One region of the Aeromicrobium sp. JJY06 genome, then DNA from elsewhere that is predicted to be linked to it. Evidence: riboswitches for the same ligand, from Rfam matches in the RefSeq annotation. Region 1 holds a riboswitch; the other holds the start of a gene.

The links. A riboswitch is a leader RNA that binds a small molecule or an ion and turns the genes downstream of it on or off. The one in region 1 is predicted to bind S-adenosylmethionine.
Region 2: it holds a riboswitch for S-adenosylmethionine, as region 1 does, so the genes downstream of both, thrC (threonine synthase) here and ACGWYL_RS00515 (aminotransferase class V-fold PLP-dependent enzyme) in region 1, are expected to answer to the same signal.

Annotation. Positions count from the first base shown of each region.
Region 1 covers NZ_JBIMRD010000001.1:100,404-106,629, forward strand. The annotation lists gene ACGWYL_RS00505 (GNAT family N-acetyltransferase) at 1-318, shown strand, start outside; gene ACGWYL_RS00510 (HNH endonuclease family protein) at 439-1,146, shown strand; gene ACGWYL_RS00515 (aminotransferase class V-fold PLP-dependent enzyme) at 1,168-2,517, opposite strand; SAM riboswitch class IV at 2,534-2,658, opposite strand; gene ACGWYL_RS00520 (dicarboxylate/amino acid:cation symporter) at 2,818-4,275, shown strand; gene ACGWYL_RS00525 (fibronectin type III domain-containing protein) at 4,306-5,526, shown strand; gene ACGWYL_RS00530 (Ig-like domain-containing protein) at 5,652-6,226, shown strand, end outside.
Region 2 covers NZ_JBIMRD010000001.1:1,647,790-1,654,015, reverse strand. The annotation lists gene groL (chaperonin GroEL) at 1-1,107, opposite strand, end outside; gene ACGWYL_RS08120 (cold-shock protein) at 1,225-1,428, opposite strand; gene ACGWYL_RS08115 (MoaD/ThiS family protein) at 1,528-1,806, opposite strand; gene thrC (threonine synthase) at 1,839-3,104, opposite strand; SAM riboswitch class I at 3,113-3,225, opposite strand; gene otsB (trehalose-phosphatase) at 3,299-4,072, opposite strand; gene ACGWYL_RS08100 (LytR C-terminal domain-containing protein) at 4,103-4,663, opposite strand; gene ACGWYL_RS08095 (DUF3263 domain-containing protein) at 4,665-4,955, opposite strand; gene ACGWYL_RS08090 (trehalose-6-phosphate synthase) at 5,068-6,226, shown strand, end outside.

The sequences.
Region 1 (6,226 bases):
CACCTCCTGGTGGTGGTCCGCGACGACGACGGCGCGCTCGTCGCGACGATGCAGCTGACCCTGCTCCCCGGACTGTCGCGCGGCGGGGCGAAGCGGCTGCTGATCGAGGCGGTCCGCGTGGCGTCGTCGACCCGCGGCTCGGGACTCGGACGCGCCCTGATCGGCTGGGCCCACGCGTGGGGCGAGGCCCGCGGAGCCACCCTCGCGCAGCTGACCTCGGACAAGCGGCGCACCGACGCCCACCGCTTCTACGAGTCCCTCGGCTACACGGCGAGCCACGAGGGGTTCAAGCGGCCCTTGGAGTTCGACGCGCCCTGACGGGGGACGGATCTCGGTACCGAGACGTCGTCGGGGCGACCGCAACGTCGAAAGATCAGTCCCCACCGGACGCGCGCGCCGGACGGCTTCGCTGTCGGACCCACGTGCCACAGTGGCCCCGTGCGTCTCCGGTCCGTGCTGCTCTCGCTGCTCCTCGTCCCGCTCGCGGGGTGCGAGCTGCTCGACCTCGTCGAGTCCGCGGGCGACGACGCCGCGGTCGCGCCGGCGCCCACCCTCGAGCCGGCCGAGGCGCGCTCGGCGCTCGACGCCCTGCGCACCGTCGACCGCCGCCCGCGCGTGCCTGCCTACGACCGCGAGGCCTTCGGTCCGGCGTGGCGGGACGTCGACCGTAACGGCTGCAACCAGCGCGACGACGTGCTGCTGCGCGACGCGGTGCCGGGCACCGTCGTCGTCCAGGTGCAGCGCTCGTGCCCGCACGACGTGATCGCGGGGACGTGGACGGACCCGTACCACGGCACGCGCCTGGAGTTCGACGACCTCAAGGACCAGCGTCAGGCCCAGGCGATCCAGATCGACCACGTCGTCCCGCTCGCCGAGGCCTGGGTCTCGGGCGCGCACGCGTGGAGTGCCGAGCGACGCTCACGGTTCGCGAACGACCTGCCGTCGCTCGTGGCGGCGGACGGCCCGACGAACGCCTCGAAGGGCTCGCAGGACCCCGCCGGTTGGCGACCGAAGGCCGCCTTCCAGTGCGCCTACGCCACCCGCTGGATCGACGTGAAGCAGCGCTGGGACCTCGCCGTCGACACGAGCGAGGCCCGCGCCCTGGCCTCAATGCTGGACACCTGCCCCACGCCGTCGCCCGCCTGACGCCCTCCGCCGGCGCGGCGGTCAGACGGTGACCGGCGCGCAGGCCGCCGCGGTGGCGACGAGGCGGTCGATGTCGAGGGACGCCGGAGTCGGGCGGGGGTCGTCCACGACGACCCACACCCCGGCTTCGCGGCGGTACTCGGCCGCGCGCTCCCCCGCCACCCAGGCGCGCACGCCGGACAGGAGGCGCTCGACGTCCTCGGCGCGGCTGCCCACCCCGATGCTCGCCCGGACCGCGCCGTCGCCCCAGCCGAGGCGGTCGAGCAGCGGGTGCGCGCAGAAGCGACCGTCGCGCACCGACACACCGTGCTCGGCCGCCAGGAACGCCGCCAGCAGACCCGGATCGACTCCCTCGAGGCGGAACGTGACCACGCCGATCGGCTCGGCCGAGTCCGACCAGATGCGCGCGACGTCCACGCCGGGCAGCTCCCGCAGTCCGTCGACCAGCCGCGACCGCAGCGCGGCCTCGTGCGCGGCCACCGCGTCGGACTCGAGCGACGACAGCGCCTCCGCGGCCGCGGCCAGCGCGACCGCGCCGACGAGGTTCGGCGTGCCCGCCTCGTGGCGCGCGGGGCCGTCGGTCCACTCGACGTCCTCGTCGGTGATCCGCCGCACGGCGCCGCCACCGGCGAGGTACGGCTCGATGCCCTCGAGCCAGTCGCGACGACCCACGAGCGCACCCGCGCCGAACGGGGCATGCACCTTGTGGCCGGAGAAGGCGACGTAGTCGACACCCGACTCGGCCAGCGAGAGCGACCGGTGGGCCAGCAGCTGCGCGCCGTCGACGAAGACCCGCGCGCCGTACCGGTGGGCGAGGTCGACGACCGCGTCGATCGGCAGTGACTCCCCCGTGACGTTCGAGGCGCCCGTGACCGACAGCAGGCTGATCTGGCGACGCGACAGCACCGAGGCGAGCGCCTTCAGGGTGGCACCGACGGTGGCCTGGACCCCGAGCACCTCGCAGCCGCCGAGGGTGCGCCGCCACGGCAGCAGGTTCGCGTGGTGCTCCACGTCGAGCACCAGCACCCGCCCGGGCACCGCGCCCGCCAGCAGGTTGGTGGCATCGGTGGTGTTGCGCGTGAAGATCGTGACGTCGGCGGACCGCGCGCCGACGAACGAGCCGACGGCCTCGCGCGCCTGCTCGTACAGCGCGGTCGACACCTGCGAGGCGTAGCCGGCGCCGCGGTGGACGCTGGCGTACCAGGGCAGCACGGCGTTCACGCGCTCGGCGACGGAGGCCAGCGCGGGCGCGCTGGCCGCGCCGTCGAGATTGACGTGACGCACCGACCGGCCGTCGACGAGGGGCACGGTGACGTCGGCGCCCACGAGGGGCAGCAGCGGGCAGTCGGCGTGGGACAGGACAGACGACATGGAGGACCTCCGGGGTGACTCGCGCTTGCCCCGGCCGGTCGGCCGAGGCCCGGTCCTCACCCGGAGCACCCCGCCGCGACGGAGGGTTGCCGACCAGCAAGCCGGGGCTGTGCGTCGAGGACGCGGCTGGCACTCGTGACCGTGGGCGAGAGCCTGCCAGTCGGCTCGGACTACCACGACAAATCTCATCATGCGGACGTCGTCCCAATAATTGAGATCGTCATTCGACGCGCTCACCGACCGACAGGATCACCATCAGCGCCCGGGATCCGACCCGCGCCGATCTCGAGGAGGAGCCGCGTGGACACGTGGAACCTGGTGGCCCTGGCCGTGACCTTCGGCCTGTTCGCGGGCGTGTGGGTCCTGGGCCGCATCGGCGCGAACTTCGCCGTGCTGACGATCGGGGCGCTGGTCGTCGGCGCCGCCGTCGGCGTCGTCTTCCGCGACCACGTCGACTACCTCGCACCGCTCGGGCGGATCTACATCAACCTGCTGCTGGCGATCGTCGCGCCGCTGGTGATCGTGTCCATCCTGTCCAGCGTGACGTCGCTCGGCTCCACCGCGAAGCTCCGCACGATCGGCCTCTCGTCCACGGCGTGGCTGCTCGGCATGAACCTCATCGCCATCCTGCTGACGCTCGGGCTCACCCTCGAGCTGGGGATCGGCAAGAACGCCGACCTCGAGACCGCCGGCGTCGACACCCGCTCGCTCGACGAGATCCAGAAGCCGTTCGCCGAGGTCTTCATCGGGTTCTTCCCGACGAACATCGTCAAGGACGTCTCGGAGAACAACATCATCCCGATCATCGTCTTCACGCTGCTCGTCGCGGTGGCCACCGCGGTCGTCGCGGAGCGGTCGCCGAAGACGGTCGCGCCGTTCCTGAACCTCGTCGAGGCCGGCCGCCTCATCATCTACAAGGCCGTCGGCTACGTCATCGCCCTGACCCCCTACGCGGTCCTGGTGCTGACGGCGGGCGCTGCCTCCTCCGCGGTCGGCCGCCGCGACCAGCTGCTCTCGCTGCTGGGCCTGCTGGTGGTCGGCTACGTCGCCTGCTTCGTGCACACGTTCGTCGTGAACGCGGTGATCCTGCGCAGCGCCGCCCACGTGAGCCCGCTCGCGTTCTTCCGCAAGATCTTTCCGGCACAGAGCACCGCGTTCACGACGCAGAGCAGCGCCGGCACCCTGCCCGTCACCACCACGGTGCTGACCCAGCGCGTGGGCGTCCCGTCCGACGTCGCCGGCTTCACCGCGCCGCTCGGCACCACGATCGGCATGCCGGGCTGCGCCGGCATCTGGCCGATCATGCTCGCGGTCTACGCCATCAACGGCCTCGGACTGTCCTACGGGCTGGCGGACTACGCGCTGCTCGTCGTGCTGTGCCTCCTGGTGTCGATCGGCACCGCCGGCGTCCCCGGCACCGCCACGATCGTGGCCACCACCGTGCTCACCGCGGCCGGCCTGCCGCTCGAGGTCGTCATCCTCACGCTGCCGATCAGCGCGATCGTCGACATGGCGCGCACGATGACCAACGTCACCGCCGCCGCGGTCGCGGCCACCGTGGTGGCTCGCCGCGTCGGACGTCTCGACGACGACGTGTTCGCCGGCCGCAAGGAGGCCGTCGTCCCGCACGAGGCCTCGGCCAAGGAGCGCCTCGAGGCCGCGGTCGGCGAGATCCCCGTGGCCCGTGGCGTCCCCGTCGGCGCCTGCTCGATCGACGACCGTCCCACCGAGCGCCGTCCGCTCGGCTCCACCCGCTGACCCCGCACCCCCCCCACCGAAGGAGTCCTCGTGACCTCGAAGTCCCTGCGCCTGCCCCGGCCGCTGCACCTGCTCCTGGCGTTCGCGCTCGCGACGACCATCCTGCTCTCCGGACAGGGCCTGCTCGTGCCCGCGAAGGCCGCGAGCATCACCTGGGTCGACGGCGGTGACGACCAGCCGTGCCTCAACGACGACATGGGTCGCGCCCTCGATGCCCTGCCCGCCGACCAGTGGTGCACGCCGATCAGCGGCTGCTACCAGGACGACGACGGCAAGTACGTCCTGCCCAGCCGGAAGACGGGCATCTGGCAGGGCAACCCGAACGACGTGAAGTACGCCGACGAGATCAAGGCCGAGCCGACTCCGAAGCCGACCGCCAAGCCCACGACGAAGCCGACCGCCAAGCCCGTCGCCAAGCCCACCGCGAAGCCGACGACCAAGCCGACGACGAAGAAGTCGGTCGACACGGGTGCGCCGACCACGACCACCGACAGCCTGGGTGTCGACGAGAACGAGGTCGTCGCCGAGGGCGCGCCGTCCGCGCCCGCCGCGCCGGTCCTGACGGTCGACGGCAAGGACGTCACGGTCACGTGGCAGGCCGGCCCCGACGCCGAGCTCGAGAGCGTCACGGGCTACGTCCTGCGCTTCAGCGGCGCCGACCCGGTGCAGCTCGACGCCGCGACCACGACCCACACGTTCTCCGACCTGCCCGACGGCACCTACCGCGCCGCGGTGCGCGCCGTGAACGAGGCCGGCGAGTCGCCGTCCTCCCCGCCGTCGGAGATCGCCACGGTCGGCAAGCCGGTCACCGAGGTCGTCGGCACGGTCGCCGTCACCGGTGACCTCGAGCCCGGCGCCGCGGTCACCGTGACCGGCACCGGCTTCGCCGCCGACGTCCCCGAGCTCACCCTCGAGCTGCACTCCACCCCGGTGGTCCTGGGCACGGTCGCCACCGACGCCAACGGCGGGTTCACGACCGCGGTCACGATCCCCGAGACGGTCGAGGCCGGCGAGCACTCGCTGGTCGTCCTCTTCGACGGCACCGAGATCTCCAGCACGCCGGTCGAGGTCGGCGGTGCCGAGGTGGCCGCGGCCGCCGCGGTGACCGAGGTCGCCGAGACCGTCCCGCCGCACACGGGCCTGGCCATCCTGGTCGTCCTCGCGCTGGCCGGCGTCGCGTCGCTCACGTGGCACGTGCTGACCGGCCGCCGTCGTGCGGCGCGCACGCGACTGGCGGAGGTGATCGCCTGACCACGGCGATGTGCAGGACGGCTGGATCGCCCGACATGCACACGCCCGGCGATCCAGCCCACCGACCCACGAGAACACTCCCCTGAACCGGCCTGCCCAGTGTGGCAGGAGAAAGCGACACCACCATGACCACCTCCCTCCGGCGCCCCGTGCGGCGCGGACTCGCGGCCGCCGCGGTCGGGGCCCTGACGGCCTCGCTGCTGGGCCTGGCGACGACCACCGCGCACGCCGCGGCGCCCGTCCCCTCCCTCGGCGTCACCGTGGACTACTTCGACGACGTGTACGACGACCTCGGCGCGAACAGCGTCTTCGAGACCGTGACGATCGAGCGCTTCGAGTACCTGCTGAAGAACCAGACCGGCAATATCGCCTTCTTCATCGGCGACCCGTCCGACCCGTCGAGCCAGGCCACGATCGCGCACGTCAACCGCGTGGCGAAGGCCCAGGGCATCTCGAAGGTCTACAACTTCACGCCCAAGCTCGATGGCGACACCCTGAACGTCTGGGACCTCAGCCGCTCCGGCCTCAACGAGGCCGGCCGCACGTTCTACGGCAACGTGGGCAACCGGCTGATCACCGACTACCTGAACAAGGACGCGCAGACCTCGTTCACGAAGAACGCGGCCATCGACCCGTACCTGTTCGTCTACAACAAGGACCGCGTCGACGGCGGTGTCGAGGACCGCATCGTCGCCGCGCT
Region 2 (6,226 bases), 1.5 Mb from region 1:
CTTGGCGAGGCGCTCCTGGAGCTTCTCGCGGTCGTAGTCCGAGTCGCTGTTCTCGATCTCGGCCTTGATCTGGGCGACACGGCCCTGGATCTGGGCCTCGTCGCCGCCGCCCTCGACGATGGTGGTCTCGTCCTTGGACGTGACGACCTTGCGGGCGGTGCCGAGCAGCGTCAGATCGGCGTTCTCGAGCTTGAGGCCGACCTCCTCGCTGATGACCTCGCCACCGGTGAGGATCGCGATGTCGGTCAGCATCGCCTTGCGACGGTCACCGAAGCCGGGGGCCTTGATGGCGACCGACTTGAAGGTGCCCTTCAGCTTGTTGACGATGAGGGTGGCCAGGGCCTCGCCCTCGACGTCCTCGGCGATGATCGCCAGCGGCTTGCCGGTCTGCATGACCTTCTCCAGCACCGGGACCATGTCCTTCACGGTGCTGATCTTGCTGTTGACGATGAGGATGTACGGATCCTCGAGCACGGTCTCCATGCGCTCGGGATCGGTGACGAAGTAGCCCGACAGGTGGCCCTTGTCGAAGCGCATGCCCTCGGTGAGCTCGAGGTCCAGGCCGAAGGTGTTGGACTCCTCGACCGTGATGACGCCTTCCTTGCCGACCTTGTCCATGGCCTCGGCGATGATCTCGCCGACCGTGGTGTCCGCGGCCGAGATGGAGGCGGTGGAGGCGATCTGCTCCTTGGTCTCGACGTCCTTCGCCATCGCGAGCAGCTGCTCGCTGATGGCCTCGACGGCGATCTCGATGCCCTTCTTCAGGCCCATCGGGTTGGCGCCGGCGGCCACGTTGCGCAGACCCTCGCGCACGAGCGCCTGGGCCAGGACGGTGGCCGTCGTGGTGCCGTCGCCAGCGACGTCATCGGTCTTCTTGGCGACTTCCTTGACGAGCTCGGCGCCGATCTTCTCGTAGGGATCCTCGAGCTCGATCTCCTTGGCGATGGAGACGCCGTCGTTCGTGATCGTGGGGGCTCCCCACTTCTTCTCCAGGACGACGTTGCGGCCCTTCGGGCCGAGGGTGACCTTGACGGCGTCGGCGAGCTGGTTCATGCCCCGCTCGAGCCCGCGCCGGGCTTCTTCGTTGAATGCGATGGACTTGGCCATGGGTGCGTGTCTCCGACATAAGTAGAAGTGGAACTAGCACTCTCACTATACGAGTGCTAATCCCGCCCGTTCAAGCGACCCCGCACCCGAGGTCGGCCGAGGCCCCGGCCCCGATGCCTAGTGCAGCGGCTGGACGTTCTCGGCCTCGCGCCCCTTGGGGCCCTCGACCACCTCGAGCTCGACGTTCTGGCCGTCCTCGAGGGTCTTGAACCCGTTGATCGCGATCTTCGACCAGTGGACGAAGACGTCGTCCTGGCCGTCGACGGCGATGAAGCCGTACCCCTTGTCGGAGTTGAACCACTTGACGGTGCCATGCACCATGAGACCACCTGTTCTGCGGGGGAAGGCCCGCTGCCGGACCCGGGACCAGCGTATCGGCAGGCGCGTGAATCGCCTACGGCGGACTGGCCGAAAGCCTGCTCAGCAGCCGCCGGCGACCGCGGGGATCACCGAGATCTGGGTGCCGTCGGGGGTCTTGGTGTCGAGGCCGTCGGCGAAGCGCACGTCCTCCTCGGCCACGTACACGTTGACGAAGCGGCGCAGCTTGCCGTCCTCGTCGACGATGCGGGCCCGGATGCCGGGATAGGCGGTCTCGAGCGAGTCGAGCACGGCGCTGAGGCGGTCGCCCTCGGCGCTGACCTGCGACTCGTCGTTCGTGTAGCTGCGCAGGATCGTGGGGATGCGGACGGACACGGCCATGGATGCTCCTCGGGTGGTTTCGGTCGGACGGCTCAGGCGATGCCGGCCGCGGCGAAGGCGTCGTAGGTGGGGGCGATCGTGGCGCGCGGGCCGACGGAACCGGCGACCGCGTCGAGCGTCTTGAGGCCGTGACCGGTGTTGATCACGACGGTCTCGAGCTCGGGGTCCAGCTGGCCCGTCTCGACGAGCTTCCTCAGCACGGCCACGGTGGTGCCACCGGCGGTCTCGGTGAAGATGCCCTCGGTGCGCGCGAGCAGGACGATCGCGTCGCGGATCTGGTCGTCGTCGACCTCCTCGACGCCGCCGCCGGTGCCGCGCGCGATGTCGAGCACGTAGATGCCGTCGGCGGGGTTGCCGATCGCGAGCGACTTGGCGATCGTGTCGGGCCGCACGGGCCGGATCGCGTCGACGCCGTCCTTGAACGCGGTGGCGACGGGGTTGCAGCCCTGCGCCTGCGCGCCGAAGACGCGGTACGGCTTGTCCTCGACCAGGCCCAGCGCGATGAGCTCCTGGAAGGCCTTGTGCACCTTCGTCAGCTGGGAGCCCGAGGCGACGGGGATGACGATCTGGTCGGGCAGGCGCCAGCCGAGCTGCTCGGCGATCTCGTAGCCGAGCGTCTTGGAGCCCTCGGCGTAGAACGGCCGCACGTTGACGTTGACGAACGCCCAGCCCTCGTCCTCGCCGGCGATCTCGCTGGCGAGCTTGTTGACGTCGTCGTAGTTCCCGTCGACGGCGACCAGGTTGTCGGTGAAGATCGCCGAGTTCACCTGCTTGGGCGTCTCGAGGTTGCTCGGGATGAACACGACCGTGCGGATGCCGGCACGGGCGCCCGCGGCCGCGACCGCGTTGGCGAGGTTGCCGGTCGACGGACAGGCGAAGACCCTGCTGCCGAACTCGCGCGCGGCACTGAGGGCGCAGGCGACGACGCGGTCCTTGAAGGAGTTGGTGGGGTTCGTGCTGTCGTCCTTGACCCACAGCTTCGACAGGCCCAGCTCGGCCGCGAGGTTGCGCGCGTCGAGCAGGCGGGTGAAGCCCGGCTCGAGGTTGGGGCTGTCCTCGATGTCGGCGGGGACGGGCAGCAGCGCCTTGTAGCGCCAGATGTTCGTGGGGCCGGCCTCGATCTGCTCGCGGGTGACCGTGCCGAAGTCGTAGGCGATCTCGAGCGGGCCGAAGCACTCGTAGCAGGCGTAGTGGGGACCCAGCTCGCGCGTGGCGCCGCACTCGCGGCACTTCAGGGCGGTGGCGGGGCCGAAGGCGCCCTCGCGAAGGGTGGTGCGGTCAGGGATCGTGACGCTCACGACGACTCCATTCATCTCTCCGGGCCGGCGTTCGACCGCGGACGGAATTAGCACCTGGCCGGTGGTCGGCTGGTTGCTGGGGCTTCGTCGGGCCGTGTCCCTCTGCCCCTCGGGATGAGTGATGCCAGCCTAGGGTCGCGTCTCACGATACGTCCACTTCGTCCGGATGCCGAGACGAGCGGGAGGGACGAGGGTCAGACCGGGGCGAACCGGTCGGCGAGGTCGCCGAGCCAGGCCGCGACGTCGTCGGGCCCGTCGAGCACCACGTCGGCGAGCGCGACGAGCGCGTCCTGCTCCTCCGAGGCCGAGCACACGAGGGTGACGTCCATCCCCTGCTCGCGCAGGACGATGGCCTCGCGGAACGCCGGCAGGTCGCCGAGGTCGTCGCCGGCGTAGATGACCGCACCGGGCGAGACGCGGCCGATGATGCCGCGCAGGGTCTGGCCCTTGTCGGTGCCCGAGGCGCGCAGCTCGATCACCTGGCGGCCGGGCTCGAGGTGCAGGCCGACCTCGGTGGCGAGCGCCTCGATCTGCGGGGCCAGCTCGTCGAGCAGGCCCGGCGCGACGCCGCGCGTGTGCAGCGCGATCGCCAGACCCTTGTCCTCGACCCGGATGCGCGACGCATCGTGCTCGCGCATCCACTGCGGCAGGCGCGCGGCCAGCTGCGAGACGGCCTCGGGGCGCGACGGCCGGGTCAGCTCGCCCGTGGCGGCGTCCCAGCGCTCGGCGCCGTACTGGCCGCAGACGACGAGGTGCTCCAGGCCGTCGCCCTCCTCGAAGCGGCCGAGCCGGCGCACCTGGTCTACGGGACGTCCGGTGATGATCGCGATCGTCCCCAGGATCGGCCCGAGACGCCGCAGCGCCGCGAGGGACTCGGGGTGGATGTACGCCGACGCGGGGTCCTCGACGATCGGCGCGAGCGTGCCGTCGAAGTCCAGCGCGAGCAGGGTGCGCCCCGGATCGGTCATGGGAAGAGTATGGCGCGGCCGCACGAGGGGTCAGCGGGGGCTGGCCAGCACGACCGTCAGGTTGCTGGTGGACATGTTCCCCGTGGCGGGCATGAGGCGCACGATCCCGAGGTCGCTGCCGAGCAGCGCGGCCTCGGCCTGGCGCCCCGCCGGGTAGTAGACGGTGTCCTGCGGGACCCCACCGCGCCAGTCGGCCACGGCGCCGACGGTCCAGCCGGCGGCACGGGCCTGGCCGGCGACGCGGGCGGCGAGGCCGCCGATGCCGATCTGGTTGTAGACCGAGACGCCGATCGACCGGGTCGCGGTGGGCTCGGTGGTCGGCTCGGTCGTGGGCTCGGCGGTGGGCTCGGTCGTCTTCTTCGGCTTCGGCTTCGCGGAGGCCTTCTTCGTGGGCTTGGACGTCGGGCCCGTACTGGTGCGCTGCGCGGACTGCGCGGGCGCCTCGTCCTCGCGGACGGCCTCGATGATCGCCCAGCCGCCGAGGGCACCGAGGATCAGCCAGACGGCGGGCAGCACGACGACGTGCCACGGGCGACGACGCTCGGGCTCACGCCGGTCGTCGCGCGGTTCGAGGGGCGGCTGCTCCTCCACCTCAGCGGTCGGAGCCGGTACGCCGGGCCTGGCGCTGACGCTGGCGCTGCGAGCGGAGGCGGCGCAGGCGCTTGACCAGCAGCGGGTCGTGCGCGAGCGCGTCCTCGGAGTCGATCAGCGCGTTGAGGATCTGGTAGTAGCGGGTGGCGGTCATGTCGAACTTGTCGCGGATCGCCTGCTCCTTGGCGCCGGCGTACTTCCACCACAGGCGCTCGAGCTCGAGCATCTCGCGGTCGCGATCGGACAATGCGCCGTCGCGGACCGCTTGGTCGTCACTCTCCACCGCTGCCATGTGCCCGACTGTACCGGCGAAATCACACGCTTGTCATTCCCGTTCGCCGAAACCGTCGTCCCACCGCGTGAGGTCCGCGGCGGGCGGGCCCGTTCTCCTCTAGGCTGGCCGCATGGCGCCCGAGAAGACCGACTTCCTCGTGATCGCCAACCGCCTGCCCGTCGACCGCCGGATCGGCGACGACGGCGAGGTCTCGTGGCGCACGTCGCCCGGCGGTCTGGTCACGGCACTCGAACCGGTCATGAAGCTCCAGGGCGGGGCGTGGATCGGCTGGCACGGTGCCGCCGACGAGGACCTCCCCGAGTTCGAGCACGACGGCCTGCGACTCGTCCCGGTGCCGCTGACCGAGCTGGAGGTCGAGGAGTACTACGAGGGCTTCTCCAACGGCACCCTCTGGCCGCTCTACCACGACGTCGTCGTCACCCCGGAGTACCACCGCGAGTGGTGGGACGCCTACGTCACGGTCAACCGCCGCTTCGCCGAGAAGGCCGCCTCCCTCGCCGCGCAGGGCGCGGTCGTGTGGGTGCAGGACTACCAGCTGCAGCTCGTCCCGCAGATGCTGCGCGAGCTGCGCCCCGACCTGCTGATCGGCTTCTTCCTGCACATCCCGTTCCCGCCCACCGAGCTGTTCCAGCAGCTGCCGTGGCGCCGCCAGATCCTCGAGGGCCTGCTGGGCGCAGACCTCGTCGGCTTCCAGATGCCCGGTGGCGCGCAGAACTTCGCCCGCCTCGTGCGTCAGCGCGTGGGCCACCGCACCGTGCGCGACACCGTCTTCCTGCCCGACGGCCGCAAGGTCCTGGCGCGGGCCTACCCGATCTCGATCGACGCGCGCGGCTTCGAGCAGCTCTCGCGCACCCCCGAGGTCATCGCCCGGGCGCAGGAGATCCGCGACAGCCTCGGCAACCCGCGGCACGTGCTCATCGGCATCGACCGCCTCGACTACACCAAGGGCCTGCCCCAGCGGCTGCGCGCCTTCGGCGAGCTCGTGCGCGACGGCGTGATCGACGTCGACGAGGCCGTGTTCGTCCAGGTCGCCACCCCGTCGCGCGAGCGCGTGCACCAGTACCGCCTGCTGCGCGACGACATCAACCGCCTCGTGGGCCGGATCAACGGCGACATGGGCCGCATCGGCCAGCAGCCGATCCAGTACCTGCACGCCTCGTTCCCGCGCGAGGAGATGGCCGCGATGTACCGGGCCGCCGACGTCATGGTGGTCACCCCGCTGCGCGACGGCATGAACCTCGTCGCCAAGGAGTACATCGCCACGCGCT